DNA from 4 places in the Pantoea sp. X-Soil-TKNS-1279 genome. Region 3 is predicted to be linked to each of the others. Evidence: predicted binding sites of a transcription regulator. Region 3 holds the regulator's gene; each other region holds the start of a gene.
The links. Region 3 encodes CRP, which controls carbon source genes, mostly activating them, when cyclic AMP is high. Its sites were predicted from a motif close to ATGTGANNNNNNTCACAT; they were not measured.
Positions count from the first base shown of each region.

Region 1: a site for CRP is predicted at 1,006-1,023, ahead of mlc (sugar metabolism global transcriptional regulator Mlc). Genes of this name have one in related genera too.
Region 2: a site for CRP is predicted at 863-880, ahead of cdd (cytidine deaminase). Genes of this name have one in related genera too.
Region 4: a site for CRP is predicted at 1,104-1,121, ahead of AC6I8N_RS14490 (NupC/NupG family nucleoside CNT transporter). Genes of this name have one in related genera too.

Region 1 covers NZ_AP035948.1:2,241,162-2,243,368, reverse strand. Annotated here, with positions in the region: gene AC6I8N_RS10620 (LysR family transcriptional regulator) at 80-976, shown strand; gene mlc (sugar metabolism global transcriptional regulator Mlc) at 1,112-2,207, shown strand, end outside.
Region 2 covers NZ_AP035948.1:2,891,530-2,893,736, reverse strand. Annotated here, with positions in the region: gene cdd (cytidine deaminase) at 1-814, opposite strand, end outside; gene AC6I8N_RS13535 (CidB/LrgB family autolysis modulator) at 934-1,626, opposite strand; gene AC6I8N_RS13530 (CidA/LrgA family protein) at 1,619-2,011, opposite strand; gene AC6I8N_RS13525 (endonuclease domain-containing protein) at 2,163-2,207, shown strand, end outside.
Region 3 covers NZ_AP035948.1:3,974,146-3,976,352, reverse strand. Annotated here, with positions in the region: gene AC6I8N_RS18665 (YccS/YhfK family putative transporter) at 1-895, opposite strand, end outside; gene crp (cAMP-activated global transcriptional regulator CRP) at 954-1,586, opposite strand; gene AC6I8N_RS18655 (OsmC family protein) at 1,889-2,207, shown strand, end outside.
Region 4 covers NZ_AP035948.1:3,100,827-3,103,033, forward strand. Annotated here, with positions in the region: gene AC6I8N_RS14485 (Nramp family divalent metal transporter) at 1-852, opposite strand, end outside; gene AC6I8N_RS14490 (NupC/NupG family nucleoside CNT transporter) at 1,186-2,207, shown strand, end outside.

The DNA.
Region 1 (2,207 bases), 1.7 Mb from region 3:
TTCAAAAGGTATTGCTATCGTAGGAAAGTGATAATAGGTTGTACAATATATTAATAATCTCGAATGAGACGTTTAAAATATGAATGTCGAACTCCGTCATCTTCGCTATTTCATTGCAGTGGCTGAAGAGCTGCATTTTGGTCGCGCGGCCCTCCGCCTCAATATTTCGCAACCGCCACTCAGCCAACAGATTCAGCAACTGGAACAGGAAATTGGCGCGCAACTGTTCACCCGCACCAATCGCAGCGTGCAGATCACCCCCGCCGGGCAGCAATTTTTGCAGGATGCGCGTGGGATTTTGCTTCAGGTCGAACAGGCGGCCAGCCGTGCGGCGCGACTCCATAACGGTCAGGAAGGGGAACTGCGCATTGGTTTCACCTCCTCAGCCCCCTTTACCGGGCTGGTATCTGATGCGCTCTACCATTTCCGCCAGCGCTGGCCGGCCGTGCATATCCAGATGCAGGAGATTAACACCCGACAACAACTGGCACCGCTGCACGAAGGGCGTCTCGATCTCGGTGTGATGCGTAATACGCCGTTACCGAGTGATTTGCAGCATCAGCTGTTGCTGCGCGAACCCTTGTGTGCAGTGGTGCACTGGGCGCATCCACTGGCCGATGCCGAGGCTATCTCGATTCAGGCGTTGGCGAACGAACCTTTTGTCTTTTTCGATCCACTTGGGGGCACCGCCTTATATGGCGAGATTCTGGCGTTGCTGCACCGCTACCAGATCAAACCCTTTATTACCCAGGAAGTCGGGGAAGCGATGACCATCCTCGGCCTGGTCGCTACCGGATTGGGAGTGTCGATTTTACCGGCCTCATTCCGTCGTGCACGGCTCGCCGATGTAGTGTGGTTACCGCTGCATGAGGCTGATGCGTTGTCTGAAGTGTGGCTGGTGTGGTCAGCGACGCGCGAGCCGAGTGCGCAAATGGCAAATATGATGAAGCTGTTACAACGTAACGCTGAAACTTAAGCCAGACCGTGCGAAAACAGCCCGACAATATGTGCGACAAATCACATATCTAATCAAATATTTGGCGCTATCCGCCAATCTGCCGCACCATAGTTGCTATTTATTTAGAAGCGCGAAAATAACCGGGAGCAGGGCGTGAATCTGGACAGTCAACCTGGCCACATTGACCAAATAAAGCAGACCAACGCAGGCGTGGTTTACCGACTGATCGATCATTTCGGCCCGATTTCGCGTATTGAACTGTCCAAACGTGCTCAACTGGCTCCCGCCAGCATCACCAAAATCGTGCGTGAAATGCTGGACGCGCATCTGGTGCAGGAAACCGAGTTTCAGGAGCCTGGCAGCCGTGGCCGTCCGGCTATTGGTCTGGTTCTCGATACCCTTGCCTGGCACTATCTGGCAATCCGCATTCAACCGGGTTACATCACCCTGACATTACGCGATCTCAGCAGTCGTGCCTTACAGGAAGATCGTCTGCCACTGATTGCCAGCCCGGACAAACCGCTGTTGCAGGAGTTACAGGAGCTGGTTGATGCCTTCTTTATTCGCCATCAGAAACAGCTTGAGCGTCTGACAGCCATCGCCATCACCTTACCCGGCTTGATCAATGCGGCCTCGGGGGTGGTGCATCGTATGCCCGGTTACGCCATTCAGGATATGCCGCTGGGCGAAACCCTGTCGCAACGCACCGGCGTGCCGGTGTTTGTCCAGCACGATATTTCCGCCTGGACGCTGGCCGAATCGCTGTTTGGCGCGTCGCGCGGTGCGCAGGACGTCATCCAGATTGTGATTGATGAAACCGTGGGTGCCGGGGTGATTACTGGCGGGCAACTGCTGCACAAAAGCGGGCGGGCGCTGGTGGAAATTGGCCATACCCAGATTGATCCCTATGGTCAGCAGTGCTACTGCGGTAATCATGGCTGTCTGGAAACCGTGGCCAGCATCGGTAGCCTGCTCGGCCTGGCAGCGCAGCGTTTACCCGCTCAGCCGGAAAGCCGTTTGCACGGTGTGCCGCTGACCATTGAAGCCTTGTGTCAGGCCGCCCAGGAGGGGGACCGTCTCGCGAGTGATGTGATTGCCGGTGTCGGGCACCATATCGGTCGCATGTTGGCGATGATGGTGAATATCTTCAACCCGCGACAAATTCTTATCGGCTCGCCGCTGAATCTGGCCGCCGACGTGCTATTTCCTGCGGTGAGTAGCACCATCCGTCAGCAGGCGTTACCGGCCT
Region 2 (2,207 bases), 1.1 Mb from region 3:
GGCTGAGGGTTGCCGTCTGACACTCCGCCAGTACCGCCTGCTGAATGCCATCCAGGGCTTCGTTATGCATATTCATCAGAATCAATGCTGCCTGTAGCGGTGGCAGGCTGGGATTAAACGCGGCATTTTCGGCGTAGCGTCCGGTAAAAATCTGCCCGCTGCGACTGCGTAGCGCCACGCCGCTGTAGCTCTGACTGTAGGGGGCATGGCTTTGATTGGCGGCTTCGATGGCGGCCTGCTGCAGTGTATCGCCCTGTAAAGCAAAACCATGATCAACCGGGGTGAGCAACCGTTCGGCAATATTCAAATCTGCCGGGCCAAAGGCATCGGGCAGATAATCGCCAAGGGTGCGGATTGCCCGTCCTGGCAGGCTGACGCGAATTGCGGTGCCACTGTTCAGTTCATTCATAAACTGGCGGCAGTGCCCGCAAGGTGTGTAGTTGACGGTGATGGTTTCCAGCCGGGCTTCACCACGCAGCCAGGCATGGGTGATAGCGCTTTGCTCAGCATGTACTGTCTGCTGCAACGGGGCGTTGCGGAACTCCATATTGGCACCAAAATACCAGTTGCCACTGATGCCGCGCGCGATCGCGCCCACGTTAAAGTTCGACACCGGGGCAATCGCGCAGGATGCCGCCAATGGCAACAGCGCGAGAGCGAGGGCATCTGCATCCAGACCGGTAGCCTGCTGTAGCTGTGTCACTTCATTGGCATGCAGCACGCCATGAAAATCGGCCGCGTCCAGCAAGGGTTGCAACGCCTGTTGCAGACTGAGCGGCAGGGCAGAGAAAGCGGAAGTGAATCTTGGATGCATGATGGCCTCGTTACCTCGTCAGCGGCGGCACGCCGCCAGAAGGTTTATATGTGATCTATATCTCTCTGACAATGTAAGACGATTTGCGCGTTTCAACTTTGAGAGATCTCTCGCAAGTTTCATCCCAGCCAGTGCATCAGGACCGGGTAGAGAAACGGTGCCAGTAACGACGTAATAATGCCGCAAATCACCAACGCCAGAGAACTGAATGCCCCTTCCTGATAATCAATTTCCGCCGCTCGCGCAGTACCCAACGCATGCGAAGCATTGCCAATGGCTAGTCCCCGCGATGCTTTGCTTTTTACCTGTAACAGATTCAGCAGCATATGACCGAACACGGCACCCAGCACCCCAGCAATCAGCACGCAGATGGCGCTGATGGCGGGAATACCATGCAGCGAGCCGGACACGGCCATCGCGATCGGCGTGGTGACGGATTTCGGCATAATGGTGGCGGCGATCTCCGGGGTCGCTCCCAGCCATAACGCAATGGCGGTGCCGGAAATCATGGCGGTCAGGCTGCCAATAAAACAGACGCTGATAATGGTTTTCCAGCGCGCGCGGATTTGATGCATCTGCTCATACAACGGCAGCGCCAGTGCAACCACGGCAGGTTGTAATAATTGATTCAGCAGCGCACTGCCCGCGAAGTAACGCGCATAAGGCATATGGGTGAGCAACAAAATTGGAATCACAATCGCCATCGCCACCAGCAACGGATTAATGATGGAGATATTGATTTTCGCGGCCAGCTTGCGTGCCAGGAAATAAGCGGCGAGGGTGAGGGGTAATGACCACCAGATGTCACTCATCGTTCGACTCCTTCATCACTTTTGGCCGTTGCATCCGTTCAGCGCTCAGGCTCACCACCACCAACACCAGGAAAGTACTGACCAGGCAGGAAACCACAATCGGACCGAATTGGGCGGTGAGGATGTCGGTATAGCCCATCACGCCAACACTGATCGGCACAAACAGCAACGCCATGTAGCGGATCATCAAGTGGCAGCCAGGCTTGACCCAATCAACCGGCAGAATTTGCAGTGCCAGCAAGGCAAACAACAGCAACATACCGATGATACTACCGGGAATGGTGATCGGGAGAAGGGCGGCAATGCCGATTCCGGCATAAAGAGCAGCGTAAATAATGACAAAGGCACGTAAATAGCGCCAGCAGACAGACAGCACGGTGGGCATGACAGGCTCCTGTTTTCTCAGGACTTCATCATACGCATTAAGCGCATAGCGTGCCAGAGATCACATTGCGAGACAGATTCCGGGTTTGGCGGCATTTCCAGACAGGCCCGGTAAAAAAGCATAGTCTGGCGGTGTTCATAAGGAGGTGAGAATGAAAAGAGCGATTCTGCTGCGACGTGAGCTTCGCAAGAATATG
Region 3 (2,207 bases):
CCAGCTGCTTATCCATTTGAAACCGTTCCGGCAGCTGATGATACAAAATAGCATCGGCCAGCAAGCGCAGACGGGCGGAGATGGTCTTGGCATTCCAGCGAATCACCGCTTCAGCATGGCTCTGCTCCACCAACTTTTGCACTTCTTCCGGCTGATGCAGGCTGACGGAGATATGTTCCTGCAAATCGAGCGCCACCTGAAAGGCACGCGTCAGGCGTTTATGGCTGTTATCGCGGCTGGCAGACAGCATATGCATTTGCTGGTAGCAGGTGGTGATCAGATCTACCGCTTTTTGCTGGCGTGCCAGCAACGGCGGCAGCGCTTTCTCCGGGTCGGTCAGCTGCGTCAACAGGGTATATTTGGCATCGCAATAATCCGCCAGCTCACGGTACAGCAGGCTCAGCGACTCGCGCATCGGCTGCTCTTTCCACAGCCAAAACCAGAACCAGTTGAACAACCCATACCACAAGGTCCCGCCGATATAGAGCAGCGGAGGCACCCAGATCGGCATACGTCCCACCAGGCTCAGGGTAAAGATGGAGGCAATCAGCGTGGCAGGCAACAAGCGGCCATGCAACGGGCTGATTTCACCCGTCACGCCTACTAATAACGGCAGCACCAGCAGAATCAGCGGCAGGGGGACGTGATAATCCGTCAGCCACTGGATCAGAAAGCTGCCGGTCGCAAACAGGGAACCGCCAATAATCAGGCGTTTAAAAAAGCGTTTATGCGGCGTATCAAGACCGGCGATGTTGCAACAGGCGGGCACTAAGGAGAACAGCAAACCTTTTTGCAGGTCGCCAAACAGCCAGCCGAGGGCCACGGGCAGGCACAGCACCAGCGTTTGCCGCAGGGCATAGTTCACTTCGGGATGATAGATGATTCGACGCCACATCAGCTCATCGCAGACAAAAACGGCGTGATGCTGCCATCACGCCGTGGGTGAGAAGAAATTAGCGGGTGCCGTAAACGACGATGGTTTTACCATGTGCGGAGATCAGGTTTTGATCTTCCAGCATTTTCAGAATACGGCCAACTGTCTCGCGTGAGCATCCGACGATCTGACCAATTTCCTGACGGGTGATTTTGATCTGCATCCCGTCCGGGTGGGTCATGGCATCGGGCTGTTTGGCCAGATTGAGCAGCGTCTGCGCAATGCGACCGGTCACATCAAGGAAGGCAAGGTTGCCCACTTTTTCTGATGTCACCTGTAGGCGACGCGCCATCTGCGCCGAAAGACGCATTAAAATATCCGGGTTTACCTGAATCAGCTGACGGAATTTTTTGTAGGAAATTTCAGCCACTTCGCAGGCAGTTTTGGCTCGTACCCAGGCACTACGTTCCTGACCTTCTTCAAACAGGCCAAGCTCGCCGATGAAATCCCCCTGATTGAGGTAGGAGAGAATCATCTCTTTGCCTTCTTCATCCTTGATCAGCACCGCAACGGCACCTTTCACGATGTAGTAGAGCGTTTCCGCTTTCTCACCCTGATGAATCAGGGTGCTTTTGGATGGATATTTGTGAATATGGCAATGGGACAGGAACCATTCGAGTGTAGGGTCTGTTTGCGGTTTGCCGAGAACCATTCGCTATTATCCTCTGTTGTAATCGTGCCCAAAACACAGGGGGCAGTTTTCCCTGTCAGGCGGTGAAATCGTAGAGCGCTTCCTGTTAAGGAAAATTATTCGGGTGGACTCTTAAGCCAGGCTTCTGATTCTTCCCGCCTTCGTCTATTGCGACGAAAATATTTTCAGCTCTGTTTGTAGCACAGCTTTTGCTAGCTGTCTTCTGTTGTCTCGCTTCAGCAAAAGGGCGATTAGTCTGGATTGCTGTTTCTCAGGTGAAAGCGTACTCTGGCGGCAAATCAGCCTATTCAGGAGAAAGAATAATGCAGGCACGGGTTAAATGGGTGGAAGGGCTTACCTTTCTCGGAGAATCCTCATCAGGTCACCAGATATTAATGGATGGCAATTCGGGCGACAAAGCACCGAGCCCGATGGAGATGGTGCTGATGGCGGCAGGCGGTTGCAGCGCGATTGACGTCGTGTCGATCCTGCAAAAAGGGCGTAATGATGTGAAGGATTGTGAGGTCAAACTGACCTCGGAACGTCGTGAAGAAGCGCCACGCATTTTCACACATATCAACCTGCATTTTATTGTTACCGGCAAAGCGCTGGGCGATAAAGCGGTGGCGCGAGCGGTTGATC
Region 4 (2,207 bases), 870 kb from region 3:
ATCGGCAATGCCAGTATGGCCACTGAAATGAAACGCTGCCGCTGCGGTTGCCATCATTGCCAGATTAACAAACCCGGCAATAGTCATGGCAATCGCCACATCCAGTTTGGTGGAGGAGTAACGCTGTCCTTTGGTGCCCTGATTACCGTATTGCGTCAGCGCCGAATGCAGATAAATCACATGCGGCATAATGGTGGCACCGAGTACGCCGGCAGCAAGGAATACCGCATCCGCCGTCGGCAAGGATGGCAGCGCCATGCCGGTAATCAGCTCGCTGACCTTGGGCTGGGAGAAGAACAACTCAACAATATATGCCGCGGCCACAAACAGCAGCAACCCGCCAATAACCAATTCGAGGGGCTTTTGTCCACGATTTTGCAGCATTAGAATCAGGAAGGTCGCGATACCGGTCAGCACCGCCCCCTGGAAAAGCGAGATACCAAGCAACAACTTAAAGCCCAGCGCGGCACCGATAAATTCGGCCAGGTCGGTCGCCATAGCGATGATTTCGGCTTGTACCCAGTAAAACCATACCGCCGGACGTGGGAAGCGATCGCGAATATGTTCCGCGAGATTTTTGCCGGTAGCGATACCCAGCTTGGCTGACATGAGCTGAATCAGCATTGCCATGATATTCGCCCAGACCACCACCCACAGCAGTTTGTAGCCGTACGCAGCCCCCGCCTGAATATTGGTGGCGAAATTGCCGGGATCGATATAACCGATCGCCGCGATGAAGGCCGGTCCCAGCAAGGCAAGTTTTATCTTTCTGGCTCCGCGAGCGGCGCGCTCAGCGGTGCGGCTTTCTGACATAGTTTTTGACCCTGTCTTAACGCTTGTTGACCCGAACAGGTTACGGGGCAGGCGCGGCAAGTGAAATATGGTTATAGTTATCGCTTTAATAGATAGTGCTATAAAGTATAGCCTTTGCTATACATTGCGGTGAAGCCAGGTTTTGCCAAAATGTGTGCAACAGGAATTAATCTACCCTCGGCTCATTTTATAGACAATGACTTTGTGGTTATTTTTGTTGTAACAAGTGTGTGAAGAAGTTGTGATGGTTGAGACTAATCTTAAAAATATGTCGATAGTTAATACTTATAATGTGGTTTAGATCTCGTTTTTAAGTAACGCGTTACATAGAATACGCAGCAAAATACAACCCTCCTCAAATTTGGAGCCGACATGTCCCATATTTTGCACTTTCTTTTGGCATTGGTGGTGGTAGCCGTGCTGGCCTTATTGGTCAGTCACGATCGTAAAAGCATCCGTATCCGCTATATCGTTCAGCTTCTGGTGATTGAAGTTCTGTTGGCCTGGTTCTTCCTGAACTCTGAAGCGGGTCTTGGCTTCGTGAAAGGGTTTGCAGGCCTGTTTGACCATCTGCTCAAGTACGCCGCCGAAGGGACTAACTTCGTGTTCGGCAATATGAATGAAAAAGGCCTCGCCTTCTTCTTCCTGAATGTGCTGTGCCCGATTGTGTTTATCTCCGCCCTGATCGGTATTTTGCAACATTTCCGCATCCTGCCGTGGGTGATTCGTGGCATCGGTACCGTACTGTCAAAAATCAATGGCATGGGCAAACTGGAATCCTTTAACGCCGTCAGCTCTCTGATTCTGGGACAATCAGAAAACTTTATCGCCTATAAGGATATCCTCGGCAAAATGTCACAGCGCCGCATGTACACCATGGCGGCTACCGCGATGTCCACAGTGTCTATGTCGATCGTTGGCGCTTACATGACCATGCTGCAACCCAAATATGTGGTTGCCGCGCTGGTACTGAACATGTTCAGTACCTTTATCGTGCTGTCGCTGATTAACCCGTACCGCGTCGATAGCGAAGAAGATCTGCAATTGCAGGACTTGCACAAAGGTCAGAGCTTCTTCGAAATGCTGGGCGAATACATCCTTGCCGGTTTCCGTGTGGCGATTATCGTTGCGGCGATGTTGATCGGTTTTATCGCCCTGATTTCCGGCCTGAATGCGCTGTTTGATGTGATCTTCGGCATCAGCTTCCAGGGCGTGCTGGGTTATGTCTTCTATCCGTTTGCCTGGGTGATGGGCGTGCCTTCCAACGAAGCGTTGCAGGTTGGCAGCATCATGGCGACCAAACTGGTTTCTAACGAATTCGTGGCGATGATGGATCTGCAAAAAATTGCCGGTCAGCTGTCACCGCACGCGGAAGGTATTCTGTCGGTGTTCCT